Regions from separate parts of the Enterobacter sp. MGH 24 genome, predicted to be linked through region 1. Evidence: predicted binding sites of a transcription regulator. Region 1 holds the regulator's gene; each other region holds the start of a gene.
What was found. Region 1 encodes CRP, which controls carbon source genes, mostly activating them, when cyclic AMP is high. Its sites were predicted from a motif close to ATGTGANNNNNNTCACAT; they were not measured.

Region 1 (4,035 bases):
CCGGCGTCAGCATCGTGTGCTCGCGCGCCAGCGTGGTCATGGCGTTAATGTGTTCGACGATAAACTGGCTGTGCGTCACCCAGAGCTTCATGTCTGCCAGATAGTGCGAGTTAAAGCCCGGCTCCTGCATGGCCTGGTTGAGCGAGTTAAACAGCGCATTGTGTGCCTGGTTGACCTTCATCCGCTGATACGCCAGCGGGGAGGGCTGCGGGTCGTCGCTCAGGATCAGGCGAATGGCCTGCTGGTCGGCTTCCAGCGCGTCGTGGGCGTTCTGGCGCAGCAGTCCGCTTTGCCACTGCGGCCACAGCCAGACCATGCCGCCAAAGGCAATCAGACAGCCGATCAGAGTATCAATCAGCCTGGCGACAATAAACTGTTCGCCATTGAGCGTGAGCAGCTGCAGGGTATATACCGCCGTCACCGTAAAGCCCACCATCGCCCAGCCGTAGTTTTTGCGGATAATCAGGTAGCTCACCAGCGTGATCGCCAGCATGCCTGCCAGGGTATAGCCTTCCGGCACGTGGAAGTGCAGCGTCACGCCCGCAATGATCAGCCCGGCCATCGTTCCGCCAGCCCGGTGCAGAATACGCACCCGCGTCGCGCCGTAGCCGTTCTGGGTGACAAACAGCACGGTCATTAAGATCCAGTAGGGTTTCGGCAGATGCAGCGCCATGCCCATCAGGCTGGCGGTACTGAGCATCACGCTAATCCTTGCGGCGTTGCGCAGGGCGGACGATTTAAGAGAAAGATAGCTTTTGAGCGCGGGCAGTAGCGGCAGCCGTTTCTGCTTATCCGCCATCAGGTCGCGGGGATAAAGCGGGCGCTGGGTGCGCAGCACGCGCGCGATACGGCTGAAGTGCCAGGCGGCAAACTGGCCGACGGGGTTATCCGGATGCTGACGGGCGATTTTCTCCAGCGCGCCCAGCTGTTTATCCATGCTAAAGCGCGTCGGGTAGCGGTGATAGAGAATATCATCGGCCAGCACCCGCAGGCGTGCCGAGACGGTCTGCGCGTTCCAGCGGATCACCGCTTCGGCGTGGCTGCGCTCGACCAGCTTTTGCACCTCCTGCGGGTGGTGCAGGCTAACGGAGATATGCTCCTGCAGATCCAGCCCGACCTGGAAGGTGCGCAGCAGCCGCTTGTACTCGTGGTTCTTGTTGGCGGCGAGCATATGCAGCTGCTGATAGCACTGGCTTATCAGATCCACCACCTTTTGCTGGCGCGTCAGCAGCGGCGGTAAGGATTTCTCCGGATCGGTATGCTGGGTGAGCAGGGTGTATTTGGCTTCGCAGTAATCCGCAAGCTGCACGTAGAGCAGGCTCAGGGATTCACGCAGCGGCTGTTCCCGCCACAGCCAGAACCAAAACCAGTTAAACAGCCCGTACCATAATGTCCCCAGGGCGTAGATCAGCAGCGGCTCCCACACCGGCATATTCCCGGCGAGGCTCAGCGTGAAAATGGCCGCAATCAGCGAAGCGGGAAGCAGGCGGGCGTGCAGCGAACTGATTTCCGCCGTCACGCCGAGGGTCATGGCCAGTACGGTCAGGATCAGCGGCAGCGGGATATCCCGAGCCAGTAAAAGCTGTACGGCGAGGCTGCAGCCAGCAAACAGGCAGCCACCGATAATCAGGCGTTTAAAAAAGCGCTTATGCGGCGTGTCAAGACCGGCGATGTTGCAGCAGGCGGGCACGAGGGAAAACAGCAGGCCTTGCTGGAGGTGTCCGAGGATCAGACCTATGGCCACAGGAAGGCACAACACCAGCGTTTGCCGCAGTGCGTAGTTAACTTCCGGGTGATAGATCAGCCTGCGCCACATGGGGAGTAGAGACAAAAACGGCGTGACACCTTGCGATGGCACGCCGTTTAAGCGGAATTAACGCGTTCCGTAGACCACGATGGTTTTACCGTGGGCGGAGATCAGGTTTTGATCTTCCAGCATTTTCAGGATACGGCCCACTGTTTCACGGGAGCAACCGACGATCTGACCAATTTCCTGACGGGTAATTTTAATTTGCATGCCGTCCGGGTGGGTCATGGCGTCTGGCTGTTTCGCCAGGTTCAGCAGGGTCTGCGCGATACGGCCTGTCACGTCCAGGAAGGCGAGGTTACCCACTTTTTCTGACGTGACCTGCAGACGGCGCGCCATCTGGGAAGAAAGACGCATCAGGATGTCAGGGTTAACCTGAATCAGCTGACGGAACTTCTTGTAAGAAATTTCAGCCACTTCACATGCTGTCTTTGCACGAACCCAGGCGCTACGTTCCTGGCCCTCTTCAAACAGGCCCAGTTCACCGATGAAATCGCCCTGGTTCAGATAAGAAAGGATCATCTCTTTCCCTTCTTCATCTTTGATCAGCACTGCCACCGAGCCTTTAACGATGTAATACAACGTTTCCGCTTTTTCACCCTGGTGAATCAGCGTGCTCTTTGATGGGTACTTATGAATGTGGCAATGAGACAAGAACCATTCGAGAGTCGGGTCTGTTTGCGGTTTGCCAAGCACCATGCGCTGTTATCCTCTGTTATAAGCTGTCACCAGAGTCATCAGATGCATCCGGACTCTGGGGTTGCAATCGAATTCTTACCCATACCCTGGGAAGTCGGCTACCGTAACGTTTCGCAGCCAGTAAAGTTTGATGTCCTCTGCATACATGTGTAACGTCAATGTATTACTGTAGCATCCAGAGTGTTTTAGCATAGCTTTCGCCGCGTGTCTCCTGGTGTCTCGCTTCAGCATGATGCAGGTCGCCTTCCATTGCGAGAAATGTAACGCACGCGTAATCTGTCACCAAAAATGCAACGTTGGAGTTTAAGAATATGCAAGCGCGCGTGAAATGGGTTGAAGGTTTAACGTTCCTGGGCGAGTCCGCTTCAGGACACCAGATTTTGATGGACGGTAACTCCGGCGATAAAGCACCAAGCCCAATGGAAATGGTGCTAATGGCGGCAGGGGGATGCAGCGCAATTGACGTGGTGTCGATCCTGCAAAAAGGTCGTCATGACGTGACGGATTGTGAAGTCAAACTCACGTCAGAACGTCGCGAAGAGGCGCCACGCCTGTTCACCCATATTAACCTGCACTTTGTGGTCACCGGTAAAGAGCTGAAAGACGCGGCGGTCTCGCGTGCGGTGGACCTGTCTGCGGAGAAGTACTGCTCTGTGGCGTTAATGCTGGAGAAAGCGGTAAAAATCACGCATTCGTATGAAGTGATCGAGGCTTAAAAAACAAAGCCCGGTGGCGCTGCGCTTACCGGGCCTACAACTGCACGAACGTAGGCCGGATAAGCGAAGCGCCATCCGGCAACAGGCGTCACGCAATCTGCTTCCCTTCCATCAGTCGCTCCACCAGCGGCGTCATGATGAGCTCCATCGCCAGCCCCATTTTTCCGCCCGGCACCACTAACGTATTCATGTGCGAAATAAACGAGCCCTGCAGCATGGCCAGCAGCCAGGGGTAATCAATGCCGTCGAGGTTGCGGAAATGGATCACCACGAAGCTCTCATCCAGGGACGGGATACTTTTGGCGGCAAAGGGGTTGGAGGTGTCCACCGTCGGCACGCGCTGGAAGTTGATATGGGTGCGGGAAAACTGCGGCGTCAGGAAGTTAATATAATCCTCCATGGAGCGCACCACGGAGTCCATCACCGCTTCGCGAGAATGGCCGCGCTCGCTCATGTCACGCGTCAGCTTCTGGATCCACTCCAGGTTAACGATAGGGACCACGCCGACCAGCAGATCCACGTGGCGCGCCACGTCGTGTTGAGGGGTGACCACGCCGCCGTGCAATCCTTCGTAAAACAGGACGTCGGTGGGTTCCGGCAGCGGCTGCCACGGGGTAAAGGTTCCCGGCACCTGATTCCAGGGAACGGCTTCATCATAGGTATGCAGATATTTGCGGGACTGCCCTTTACCGCTCTGACCGTACTCGATAAAGGTTTGTTCCAGCAGGCCGAAGTCATTGGCCTCCGGGCCGAAGTAGCTGATGTGTTTACCCAGATCGCGCGCCTTACGGATGGCCATGTCCATCTCCGGAC
Region 2 (4,035 bases), 1.0 Mb from region 1:
GTTTTCCACAAACGCCGCTAGCTGTTCGCTGATGCGATAGCCCAGCGCGTTGGCCTGCTCATCTTTGCCGTAACGCCCTGCAATGCCTGCTTTCTCACAGAGCACGTTTACCGCTTCCGCCAGGCCGTAAATGCCAAACATCGGCACAAACCGATCGGCATCAATCAGCCCCTCTTTTACCAGGAAGCTATTCTCAAAGAAGCCAGACTGCCCGTACAGAAAATCGCAGCGCGCATCGATGATGGCAATTTGCTGCTGGCAGTAGTGCGGTAGCGCGCGGGTGAAGAAGTCGTCAACCGATGCGCTGTGTTCGGCAATAGCCTTTAGGTTAAGGCGCACCAGCGTACTGCCACCGCCCGCCAGTGGCAGGGAGTTGTAACAACTCACCACGCCGTAACGGCCTTTTGTGAAAATTTTATCATTCATCGGGCCATTAGAAATATGCGGTTTGCTGCATTCACATATATTTTTTGCCACCTCGAGCAGCAGGTCGTCCGGGGTGATATCGGGATCGTAGATAAAGGTCAGATTCGGTGCGACCTGCTTCAGCTCTGCATCGGCACGCAAAATGGCGCGTGTGACGGGCGTATCCGCCGGGCCGATATTGGCGTGCATAAACGCATCCGGCAGCGTACGGTCGAGATAGCGCCAGAAACGTTTTATTCGGCTATCGATCTCTTCTTGTGTTAGAATTCTAACATATGGAGTTAAGATCGCATCAAGCTGACCGAGATAGACCGGCATCGATGTGACGGACGGAACATGATGGTAGAGGATGGTTAACAGAGAGAGGGCGTCGTCGAGATCTTTCGCCCCTTCCAGCTCCAGCCATTCTGAACCGTTAGCCAGAAATTTTGCGTAATCCGGCAGAACGTAACGGGGTTTGTAGGGCGCATGGCCTTCGAACATGTCGCAGATAAACCCTTCGTCCAGCGCGGCTCGCGCGGCCTCAGGAAGTGCCGGATAAGGCAGGTTGTTTTCCGCTTCCAGCGCCAGAAAATGACGTTTTTGTTCCGGGGTTAACACCGGGCTTGTCACAATGTGCTGGCAACGTTGTTGCAGGGCGTCGGGGCTGGAGTGGGGCATATTCGCTTCCTTGAGTGTTCTGCGGATGATGAACGGATTGTAGGAAGCCAGCCTGTCGGGGCTTTTGATCCGACAGGGGGTATCGCTGCTTTAGTCGACAATTTACGCGCTAAAGTTTGAAGAAGATCTCATTACAGTAATGCAAATTTGTACGCAGTTTTCATTAACTGTGATGAATGTCGAAGTGTGGATGCGGGTGAATGTTAGAATACTCACAGACCCGCAAGGTAAAATTTATACGGCACTGCCGTTGGAGAATGTTATGACCGATTTAACTGCAAGCAGCCTGCGCGCGTTGAAGCTGATGGATCTGACCACCCTGAACGATGACGATACCAATGAAAAAGTCATCGCCCTGTGCCATCAGGCGAAAACGCCGGTGGGTAACACCGCAGCCATCTGTATCTACCCGCGCTTTATCCCGATTGCCCGTAAGACGCTGCAAGAGCAGGGTACGCCGGACGTGCGCATTGCTACCGTAACTAACTTCCCGCATGGCAACGATGATATCGAGATTGCGCTGGCAGAAACCCGCGCGGCGATTGCCTACGGCGCAGACGAAGTTGACGTGGTATTCCCGTACCGCGCGCTGATCGCCGGCAACGAGCAGGTCGGTTTTGATCTGGTGAAAGCCTGTAAAGACGCGTGTGCGGCGGCAAACGTGCTGCTGAAAGTGATCATCGAAACCGGCGAGCTGAAAGAAGAGGCGCTGATTCGTAAGGCGTCTGAAATCTCCATCAAAGCCGGTGCCGATTTCATCAAAACCTCTACCGGTAAAGTGCCGGTGAATGCGACCCCAGAAAGCGCGCGCATCATGATGGAAGTTATCCGCGATATGGGCGTGTCCAAAACCGTTGGTTTCAAACCCGCGGGCGGCGTGCGTACCGCCGAAGACGCGCAGCAGTTCCTGGCGATTGCCGACGAGCTGTTTGGTGCCGACTGGGCCGATTCCCGTCACTACCGCTTCGGCGCGTCCAGCCTGCTGGCCAGCCTGCTGAAAGCGCTGGGCCACGGCGACGGTAAGAGCGCAAGCAGCTACTAAGTTTGAATTGCCGGGTGGCGCTACGCTTACCCGGCCTACCGGATCGTAGGGCGGGTAAGCGTAGCGCCACCCGCCACAACTCCCCCGATTCCGCATGGAGGTTACCGTGTTTCTCGCACAAGAAATTATTCGTAAAAAACGTGATGGTCATGCATTAAGCGATGAAGAGATCCGCTTCTTCATCAACGGCATTCGTGATAACACCGTCTCAGAAGGGCAGATTGCGGCTCTGGCGATGACCATCTTCTTCCACGATATGTCGATGCCTGAGCGCGTGTCGCTGACCATGGCGATGCGAGATTCAGGAACCGTTCTGGACTGGAAAAGCCTTAACCTTAACGGCCCAATTGTGGACAAACACTCCACCGGCGGCGTAGGCGACGTGACGTCTCTGATGCTCGGCCCAATGGTGGCGGCCTGTGGCGGTTACATCCCGATGATCTCCGGGCGCGGCCTTGGGCACACAGGCGGTACGCTCGACAAACTGGAAGCCATTCCGGGCTTCGATATCTTCCCGGATGACAACCGCTTCCGCGACATTATTAAAGACGTTGGTGTGGCGATTATCGGCCAGACAAGCTCTCTTGCTCCGGCAGACAAACGTTTTTACGCAACCCGCGATATTACCGCGACCGTTGACTCCATCCCGCTGATCACCGCCTCTATCCTGGCGAAGAAGCTGGCAGAAGGGCTGGACGCGCTGGTGATGGACGTGAAGGTCGGTAGCGGCGCGTTTATGCCGACCTATGAGCTTTCTGCTGCGCTGGCCGAAGCGATCGTTGGCGTCTCCAACGGCGCGGGCGTGCGCACCACCGCACTGCTCACCGACATGAACCAGGTGCTGGCGTCCAGCGCCGGTAACGCGGTTGAAGTGCGTGAAGCGGTACAGTTCCTCACCGGTGAATACCGTAACCCGCGTCTGTTCGACGTCACCATGGCGCTGTGCGTTGAGATGCTGATCTCCGGCAAGCTGGCCAAAGACGATGCTGAAGCGCGCGCGAAACTGCAGGCGGTGCTGGACAACGGCAAAGCGGCGGAAATCTTCGGCCGTATGGTCGCGGCGCAGAAAGGCCCGACCGATTTCGTCGAGAACTACGCGAAATACCTGCCAACCGCGACGCTCAGCAAAGCGGTGTATGCCGATAGCGAAGGTTTCGTTTCTGCAATGGACACCCGTGCGCTGGGTATGGCGGTGGTCTCGATGGGCGGCGGCCGTCGTCAGGCATCGGACACCATTGATTACAGCGTCGGCTTTACCGATATGGCCCGTCTGGGCGACAGCGTTGACGGTCAACGTCCGCTGGCGGTGATCCACGCCAAAGACGAAGCCAGCTGGCAGGACGCGGCGAAAGCGGTGAAAGCAGCCATTACGCTTGACGATAAAGCGCCGGAAACCACACCGACTGTCTATCGCCGTATCACCGAATAGCGGTATACTGATCTGATCAATCATTTTTAAGCACTACGTACGGAGAACAATTATGAAACGTGCATTTATTATGGTGCTGGACTCATTCGGCATCGGCGCAACCGAAGATGCAGAACGTTTTGGTGACGTGGGTTCCGATACCATGGGTCACATCGCGGAAGCCTGTGCGAAAGGCGAAGCGGACAACGGTCGTAAAGGCCCTCTGACTCTACCTAACCTGACCCGCCTCGGTCTGGTGAAAGCGCATGAAGGCTCTACCGGTAAAATCGCAGCCGGTATGGACGGCAACGCGGAAGTCGTGGGTGCCTACGGCTGGGCGCACGAGCTCTCTTCCGGTAAAGATACCCCGTCTGGCCACTGGGAAATCGCCGGTGTGCCGGTGCTGTTCGACTGGGGTTATTTCTCCGATCATGAGAACAGCTTCCCGCAGGAGCTGCTGGACAAGCTGGTGAAGCGTGCCAACCTGCCGGGCTACCTC
Region 3 (4,035 bases), 2.0 Mb from region 1:
GTTGTTGCTCCCCAGGCACAGGGCCGCCGCCAGCGGGCGCATCGCGGTACCTGCGTTACCCAGAAACAGCTCAAGCTCTTCGCCCGAGCGCAGCGCGCCGCCGTTGCCGGTCACTTCGCAGCGGGTACGATCGTCGGAGAGAGTGTAATGAACGCCCAACGCTTTCAGCGCATTGAGCATATGGCGCACGTCATCGCTGTCCAGCAGGTTTGTAAGGACGGTGGTGCCGTTTGCCAGAGCTGCCAGCAGCAGAGCGCGGTTCGAGACACTTTTTGAACCAGGCAGATTAATGGTGCCATCTACCCGCGCGATAGGTTGTAACGTCAGGGATTCCATGAAAACTAAACTCTCAACTCAACATAATAAAAACCCCGCAGGGAGGCTGCGGGGGTGAAAAACAGCACATTAACCGTGACGACGTTCGAAGTCGATCATGAAATCCGTCAGGGCTTTAACGCCTTCCAGCGGCATCGCGTTATAAATGGAGGCACGCATGCCGCCAACGACACGGTGACCTTTGAGCGCATGCAGACCAGCCGCGAAGGACTCTTCCAGGAAGACTTTGTCCAGGTTGCTGTCGGCCAGCTGGAACGGCACGTTCATGCGGGAACGGTTAGCTTTCGCCACATCGTTGCGGTAGAAATCGCTCTTGTCGATCACGCCATACAGCAGTTCAGCTTTCTGCTGATTCACCTTGTCCATCTGCGCCACGCCGCCGTTTTGCTTCAGCCATTTGAAGACCAGGCCAGAGAGATACCAGGCAAACGTTGGTGGGGTGTTGAACATCGAATCGTTATCGTTCAGCACGGTGTAATCGAGAATCGACGGGCAGGATTTATGCGCTTTACCCAGCAGGTCTTCACGCACGACGACGATAGTCAAACCGGCCGGGCCGATATTTTTCTGCGCGCCCGCATAGATAACGCCGTAGCGGCTGACATCAATTGGCGCAGACAGAATGGTGGAGGAGAAGTCGGCGGCAACCACGACATCGCTGCCGAAGTTTGGCGTCTCGTCGATGGCAATCCCGTCAATGGTTTCGTTCGGGCAGTAGTGCAGATACGCTGCGTTATCGGAAAGCTGCCACTCGCTCATTGGCTTCACGGCGCGCAGACCGTCAACGGTCACTTTGGCGTCGATAACATTCGGCGTGCAGTATTTGTGCGCTTCTTTTACGGCGCTTGCCGCCCAGTAACCCGCGTCAACGTAGTCAGCCGTCGTTTTGTCGCCCAGGATATTCAGCGGAACGCCCGCAAACTGACCGCGTCCACCGCCGTGACAGAACAATACTTTGTAGTTCGAGGGAATATTCAGCAGATCGCGAAAATCCTTTTCTGCATCTTCCGCCACCTGAATAAACTCTTTACCCCGGTGGCTGATTTCCATCACCGACGTACCCAGACCGTTCCAGTTACAAAGTTCCTGTTGAGCCTGTTTAAGCACGTCTGCCGGTAACATTGCCGGACCTGAACTGAAATTAAAGACTTGAGCCATTTCCCCTCACCACGCTAAAAGCCATAAGTTATAACTGTGGATATCGGTTTTATCATTCAGTGACACGCGCCGCAATGTCTAAAACTTATGACCCGTGAAATGTGCCCCGCGTCACACAAAACAATCTGCCGCCTCGCTAAGACAAAACCGACAAAATGGCTGTCAGGTGATACGTTTGGCCCGGCTAACCTTCGTCCATTCCGGATTTGCACAGCGGGGGCATAATTGACGATCTCCCGGCTGCATCGCGACAACGTGGCTACATCTAACACAAGCATACTCACCTGATTCAGGTACCGTTCTGAAACGCTCGATCAGCATATCCGGCAGGATACAGAGCCCCGGCTTCACCTCGTCGTCTGAATAGTAATAGACGCTGATCTGCCCGTTGGTTTCCATGATCGCCAGACGCACCTGCCCGAGCTGTTCAACGCTGTTCAGGCGAAGCTCCATAAAGAACTCAAACTCGGTCATATTGGCGCTTTGTACATTTTCCCAGGCCAGCTGTCCGTCCTCGACGATAACGACCGGCTTGCCTTCAAGCAGATCTTCCAGCTTTTCACTTTTCGACATCAGCCACATCACAAGGCGGTAAAGGAGCGCCAGTGTGACAAAGACGATAAACACCGGAACCATCGGCACATCGTCATAAAAGGCGACGTCCCCCGCCGCAGACCCCAGCGTCAGGATGATCAACACCTCAAAGAGCGACATCTGCCGTACGCCACGACGGCCGGTGATTTTAAGAAACAGGAAGACAAGTACGAAGGTATACAGGCTGCGCAGCGCCACTTCGCCCAGAAATTCAGGAGGAACTTTATCAAACGCCATCCGCTGGAGATCAAATGCTTTCATTTTTCTATGCCTTAACAGTCAGTTACTGCCACTAAGCATAGCCCAGCCTTTTATTTTCGCCGAAGATAGCACCCGTCACGCAAAACCCGTATCATTGCGCGCTTTACGTACGATAAAAGTGAACGCCATGACTCAAACGTTTATCCCCGGCAAAGACGCCGCTCTGGAAGATTCCATCGCTCGCTTCCAGCAAAAACTGACCGACCTGGGTTTTAACATCGAAGAAGCCTCCTGGCTTAATCCGGTGCCTCATGTCTGGTCCGTGCATATTCGCGATAAAGACTGTGCCCTGTGCTTTACCAACGGTAAAGGCGCGACAAAAAAAGCGGCACTGGCCTCTGCGCTGGGTGAGTATTTTGAGCGTCTGTCCACCAACTATTTCTTCGCTGACTTCTGGCTGGGCGAAACCATCGCTAACGGCCCGTTCGTTCACTATCCAAATGAAAAATGGTTCCCGCTGACCGAAGATGACGAACTGCCGGAAGGTATTCTCGACGCTCGCCTGCGTGCCTTCTACGATCCAGACAACGAACTGACCGCCAGCATGCTGATCGATCTACAGTCCGGTAACGAAGATCGCGGTATTTGCGCCCTGCCGTTTACCCGTCAGTCTGATGAACAGACCGTCTATATCCCGATGAACATTGTCGGCAACCTGTATGTATCCAACGGCATGTCCGCGGGTAACACCCGCAATGAAGCGCGCGTGCAGGGTCTGTCTGAAGTCTTCGAACGCCACATTAAAAACCGCATCATCGCCGAATCCATCAGCTTGCCTGAGATTCCGGCTGACGTACTGGCGCGTTATCCGGGCGTGGTGGAATCCATCGCTAAACTGGAAGCAGAAGGTTTCCCAATCTTTGCGTATGACGGCTCGCTGGGCGGCAAGTATCCGGTTATCTGCGTTGTGCTGTTTAACCCAACGAACGGTACCTGCTTCGCCTCCTTCGGCGCGCACCCTGACTTCGGCGTGGCGCTGGAGCGTACCGTTACCGAACTGCTGCAGGGCCGTAGCCTGAAAGACCTCGACGTGTTCACCCCGCCAACGTTTGACGACGAAGAAGTGGCCGAACATACCAACCTCGAAACCCACTTCATCGACTCCAGCGGTTTGATCTCCTGGGATATGTTCAAGCAGGACGCGGACTATCCGTTCGTGGACTGGAGCTTTGCCGGTACCACGGAAGAAGAGTTCGCCACGCTGATGGCGATCTTTAAAGCCGAAGACCAGGACGTCTATATCGCCGACTACGAACATCTTGGCGTCTACGCGTGCCGCATTATTGTTCCAGGCATGTCCGACATCTACCCGGCTGAAGATCTGTGGCTGGCGAATAACAGCATGGGCGCGCACCTGCGCGAAACGCTGCTAGCTCTGCCGGGCAGCGAGTGGGAGAAGGAAGATTATCTGAACCTGATCGCCCAGTTGGACGAGGAAGGCCACGATGACTTCACTCGCGTACGTGAACTGCTGGGTCTGGCGACCGGTAAAGACAACGGCTGGTATACCCTGCGTATCGGTGAGCTGAAAGCGATGCTGGCACTGGCGGGAGGCGATTTGGATCAGGCTCTGGCCTGGACCGAGTGGACCATGGAATTCAACCAGTCGGTCTTCTCTGCCGAACGCACTAATTATTACCGCTGCCTGCAAACCCTGTTGCTGCTGGCACAGGAAGACGATCGCGA
Region 4 (4,035 bases), 890 kb from region 1:
CTGGTCGGCGCGATTGCGGGCGGCTCGGTTTACCGTAAATCGACCTTCCTGCTCGACTCGCTGGGCAAGCAGATCCTGCCGGAATGGCTCACCATTGAAGAACATCCGCACCTGCTGAAGGGGCTGGCCTCCACGCCGTTCGACAGCGAAGGCGTGCGCACCGAACGTCGCGATATCATCAAAGACGGTATTCTGACCCAGTGGCTGCTGACCAACTACTCCGCGCGCAAGCTGGGGCTGAAAAGCACCGGACACGCTGGCGGCATCCACAACTGGCGCATTGCCGGACAGGGCCTGAGCTTTGAGCAGATGCTGAAAGAGATGGGCACCGGTCTGGTGGTCACCGAGCTGATGGGCCAGGGCGTAAGCGGCATCACCGGCGACTACTCGCGCGGCGCGGCGGGCTTCTGGGTGGAAAACGGTGAAATCCAGTATCCGGTGAGCGAAATTACCATCGCCGGCAACCTGAAGGACATGTGGCGCAATATCGTTACGGTCGGTAACGATATTGAAACACGTAGCAATATACAGTGTGGTTCTGTACTTCTGCCGGAAATGAAAATCGCCGGTCAGTAATACCCGTAAAGGCGTTTTAATAATAAAAAAGGAAGTGAGCAATGCGTAAACATCTGTTAGCGATCGTCGCGGCTTCAACGCTGGTTCTTGGCTCTTCTGCGTTTGCTGCCGATCTTGAAGACGACATGGGCATCCTCGGTCAAAACCTGAAGGTGGTGCAGAAAACCGACAATGCGGCTGAAATGAAAGACGCGCTGACCAAAATGCGTGAAGCGGCGCTGGACGCACAAAAAGCGACGCCTCCGAAGCTGGAAAGCAAAGCGGCAGACAGCGCAGAGATGAAAGACTACCGCCACGGCTTTGACGTGCTGGTCGGCCAGATCGACGGCGCGCTGAAGCTGGCTAACGAAGGCAAAGTGAAGGAAGCCCAGGCGGCGGCCGAGCAGTTTGTGACTACGCGCAACACATATCACCAGAAATACCGTTAACCGATCGCGCATCTGACAAACAATCAGCGGGGGCCAGTGGCTCCCGTTTTTTTTACGCGGTAATAAGTAAACCCTATCGCCATCACATTTTTGCGTCACCACGCCTGAACGTTTTCGTTTCCCAGGCGCGCGTTTTGCCGCTGGAATACGTGACATTCATCACGTAAATACCGTTATTAATCCAGATTCACCGCATTTATGTGGCACAGATCACTGCTGCGGCTCGCCTTTCCACTTCGAAGTGGAAAACAACTCGCTACAAACCATTCCCCCCCAACGTTAGTTTTATTCCAGAGCCATTAACGGGGTAAGACCAGTGATTAACGGAGCGGTAATGAACGACGTTGGGGAACAGGCGGAGCAAACAGAACAGCTCGCGAACACCATGCTGCAGCAGGTTTATGCCCTGCTGGCCCGAAACAACATCATCCCCAATGCGGTACAGGAGCAGATGCTCACTTCCCACGTGCGCGCAATGGCACACCGGTCCGTGACCGGCGAGCCGCTGCCGGAGGTTGAAGCAGAGCTGTTTGACGAAATTTCACCGGATTCAATGCGGCTCGCCCGTGAAGTGGTCGCGCAGTTTGGCAATCTTCCTGATGAAGAAGCCTGGCTGCTCTCCGTTCACTTTGAAGTCGCGAAAGACAACCTTTAAGGAGCAACACATGGAACAGATTACAGTCGTGATTGGCGATCGCCTGGGCAAAGGTCAGAAAGTGGCCGCCGGTGTCGAAAAAGCAGGCGGACGCGCGGTTGTCGTACCGGGCATGGCCGCGGACATGAAGCTCGGCGACGTGATGAAAGCGGAAAACGCCACCTTCGGCATCTCCTTCTGCGGCAGCGGCGGCGCGGGTGCCATCACAGCCCAAACGAAATATGGCTACAAGGCCAAATACGGCATGCGTTCAGTGGAAGAGGGCGTGACCGCCATCAACGAAGGCTGCAACGTGCTGGGCTTCGGCTTCATGGATAAAGAAGAGCTGGGCGAGCGTCTGGTACAGGCGTGGCAGAAGAAATACGGCGCATAAGCATGAAAGAACAGTTCACAACCACGGTGAGAGTGAAGGGCAAAGGTGACGCAAAAGCGCGCGCCTTTGCCGACGCGCTCAACCACGTTCAGGCCGCGGTGATGAAAGCCTCACCGCATATCTTACTGCGTATTGAGCCACAGGATGTGCAGGTCGTTCAGGCGCAAGAAGCGGTGCGAAAAGAAGCGTTTCTGTTCTTCTTTCTGCGCCGGGAAAGACGCACCTACAGCGTGGAGCTGGATGTGACCGTCAACGTGACCGCCATCAATCTCGACCAGGTGGATTTCGTCACGCAACGCTGATTATTCATAAAAGGGCAGACTGATGTTCTTAATTATATTAATAAAATCGCTCATCATTGGCGGCCTGGTTGGCGTCGGTGTCGGAGCCGGGGCTGCACGCATGTTTCATGCGCCTACCACACAGGGTATGGGCGCGTTTCGTACGTTGGGGGAACTGAACTCCTGCGAAGGGGACCCAGCGTCTCACTTCTCCTTTGGGTTAGGTTTCTTCTTTAACGCCTGGGCCTCTTCCGTGGCCGCAGGTGCCTTCACACAGGACGTTGACCACCGCATCATCCCGAACTGGGGTGCTGCTGCACTGATGATCAAAAACCGTAACGTCGGCGAAACGCTGCACGACCCGCGCAAAATGGCGATTGCCTGCGGCGTGATTGGCATGCTCGTCGTCACCTTCCTGAACCTGACCGCCTCCTCCGTTCCGGCAGCGCTTCAGGTCACCGCCGTGAAGGTGCTGGTACCGGCGGCTAACCTGCTGGTGAACACCGTGATGCCGGTGATCTTCTGGCTGGCGGCCATCGACGCGGGTAAAAAATCAGGCTTCTGGGCCACCATCTTTGGCGGCGCGGCGCAGCTGATCATGGGGAACGCCGTACCGGGCCTGGTGCTGGGGATCCTGATCGGTAAAGGCGTGGAAGAGAGCGGCTGGAACCACGTCACCAAAGTGATGATGGCGGCCATCGTCCTGCTCTTCGTGCTGAGCGGCTTCTTCCGCGGCTTCGACATGAAGATGATCGAATCCTTCCATCTGACCGTGCCGAACTGGCTCGACATGATCCACAACTCGCTCAGCGGTAAATAACAGGAGCCTCTAAATGGAACAGAATAAAGGTTTTTGGTATGCCGACTGGTCGTTCCCGATCTTCGTTGGCCTGCTCTCCTCGGGCGTTTTCGCCGGGACGCACATGTACTACCTCTACGGCATCGGCGCGTTTAACGAAGTGGCCTTCGTGGCGATGCTTAAAGCGGGGATCGATACCGGCGTCTACGGCGCGGTGGCGGCATTTGGCGCGAGCTTCCTGTTCGCCCGAATTATCGAAGGGTCGCTGGTGGGTATTCTTGATATCGGCGGGGCGATCCAGACTGGCGTAGGCCTCGGCGTACCGGCGCTGCTGCTGGGCGCGGGGATCATGTTCCCGGTGACCAACTTCATTGCCGCGCTGATTACCGGCCTGGTGATTGGTCTGGCGATTGGCTACGTCATCATCCTGGCGCGTAAGTTCACCATCAACCAGAGCAACTCTACCTACGGTGCAGACGTGATGATGGGCGCGGGTAACGCCTCCGGCCGCTTCCTCGGGCCGTTGATTATCCTCAGCGCCATGACCGCCTCCATTCCTATCGGCGTCGGTTCCCTGCTGGGTGCGCTGGTGTTCTACATCTGGCAGAAGCCGATCACCGGTGGCGCGATCCTCGGCGCAATGCTGTTGGGCTGGCTGTTCCCGGTCGCCCTTTAATACCCGCGGGCGCTCAGGCGCCCGCCTTATCAGGAGATCCTCATGTTTGATTTACTCCTGCGCCGTGCGCGCCTTGCCGACGATACCCTGACCGATATCGCCATTCAGAACGGGAAGATCGCGGCGCTGGGCGAGATTGACGCCCCCGCGCATAAAACGGTTGAGCTGAACGGCGACGTATTCGTCAGCGCAGGCTGGATTGACTCCCACGTCCACTGCTACCCGAACTCCCCGATTTACCACGACG

Region 2: deoC (deoxyribose-phosphate aldolase) is a predicted target of CRP. The motif match lies at 1,201-1,218, and genes of this name have one in related genera.
Region 3: serC (3-phosphoserine/phosphohydroxythreonine transaminase) is a predicted target of CRP. The motif match lies at 1,594-1,611, and genes of this name have one in related genera.
Region 4: L370_RS12705 (glycine dehydrogenase) is a predicted target of CRP. The motif match lies at 1,203-1,220, and genes of this name have one in related genera.

Annotation. Positions count from the first base shown of each region.
Region 1 covers NZ_KI535657.1:1,032,166-1,036,200, reverse strand. The annotation lists gene L370_RS16795 (YccS/YhfK family putative transporter) at 1-1,816, opposite strand, end outside; gene crp (cAMP-activated global transcriptional regulator CRP) at 1,874-2,506, opposite strand; gene L370_RS16805 (OsmC family protein) at 2,818-3,222, shown strand; gene L370_RS16810 (phosphoribulokinase) at 3,311-4,035, opposite strand, start outside.
Region 2 covers NZ_KI535657.1:2,068,509-2,072,543, forward strand. The annotation lists gene L370_RS12005 (YjjI family glycine radical enzyme) at 1-1,086, opposite strand, end outside; gene deoC (deoxyribose-phosphate aldolase) at 1,349-2,128, shown strand; gene deoA (thymidine phosphorylase) at 2,235-3,557, shown strand; gene deoB (phosphopentomutase) at 3,610-4,035, shown strand, end outside.
Region 3 covers NZ_KI535657.1:3,035,201-3,039,235, reverse strand. The annotation lists gene aroA (3-phosphoshikimate 1-carboxyvinyltransferase) at 1-336, opposite strand, end outside; gene serC (3-phosphoserine/phosphohydroxythreonine transaminase) at 406-1,494, opposite strand; gene L370_RS07685 (DUF421 domain-containing protein) at 1,657-2,349, opposite strand; gene ycaO (30S ribosomal protein S12 methylthiotransferase accessory factor YcaO) at 2,477-4,035, shown strand, end outside.
Region 4 covers NZ_KI535657.1:1,925,059-1,929,093, forward strand. The annotation lists gene pmbA (metalloprotease PmbA) at 1-576, shown strand, start outside; gene cybC (cytochrome b562) at 618-1,004, shown strand; gene L370_RS12705 (glycine dehydrogenase) at 1,321-1,659, shown strand; gene L370_RS12700 (SFCGS family glycine-rich protein) at 1,670-2,032, shown strand; gene L370_RS12695 (DUF4312 family protein) at 2,035-2,334, shown strand; gene L370_RS12690 (DUF4311 domain-containing protein) at 2,357-3,133, shown strand; gene L370_RS12685 (DUF4310 family protein) at 3,147-3,788, shown strand; gene L370_RS12680 (amidohydrolase/deacetylase family metallohydrolase) at 3,831-4,035, shown strand, end outside.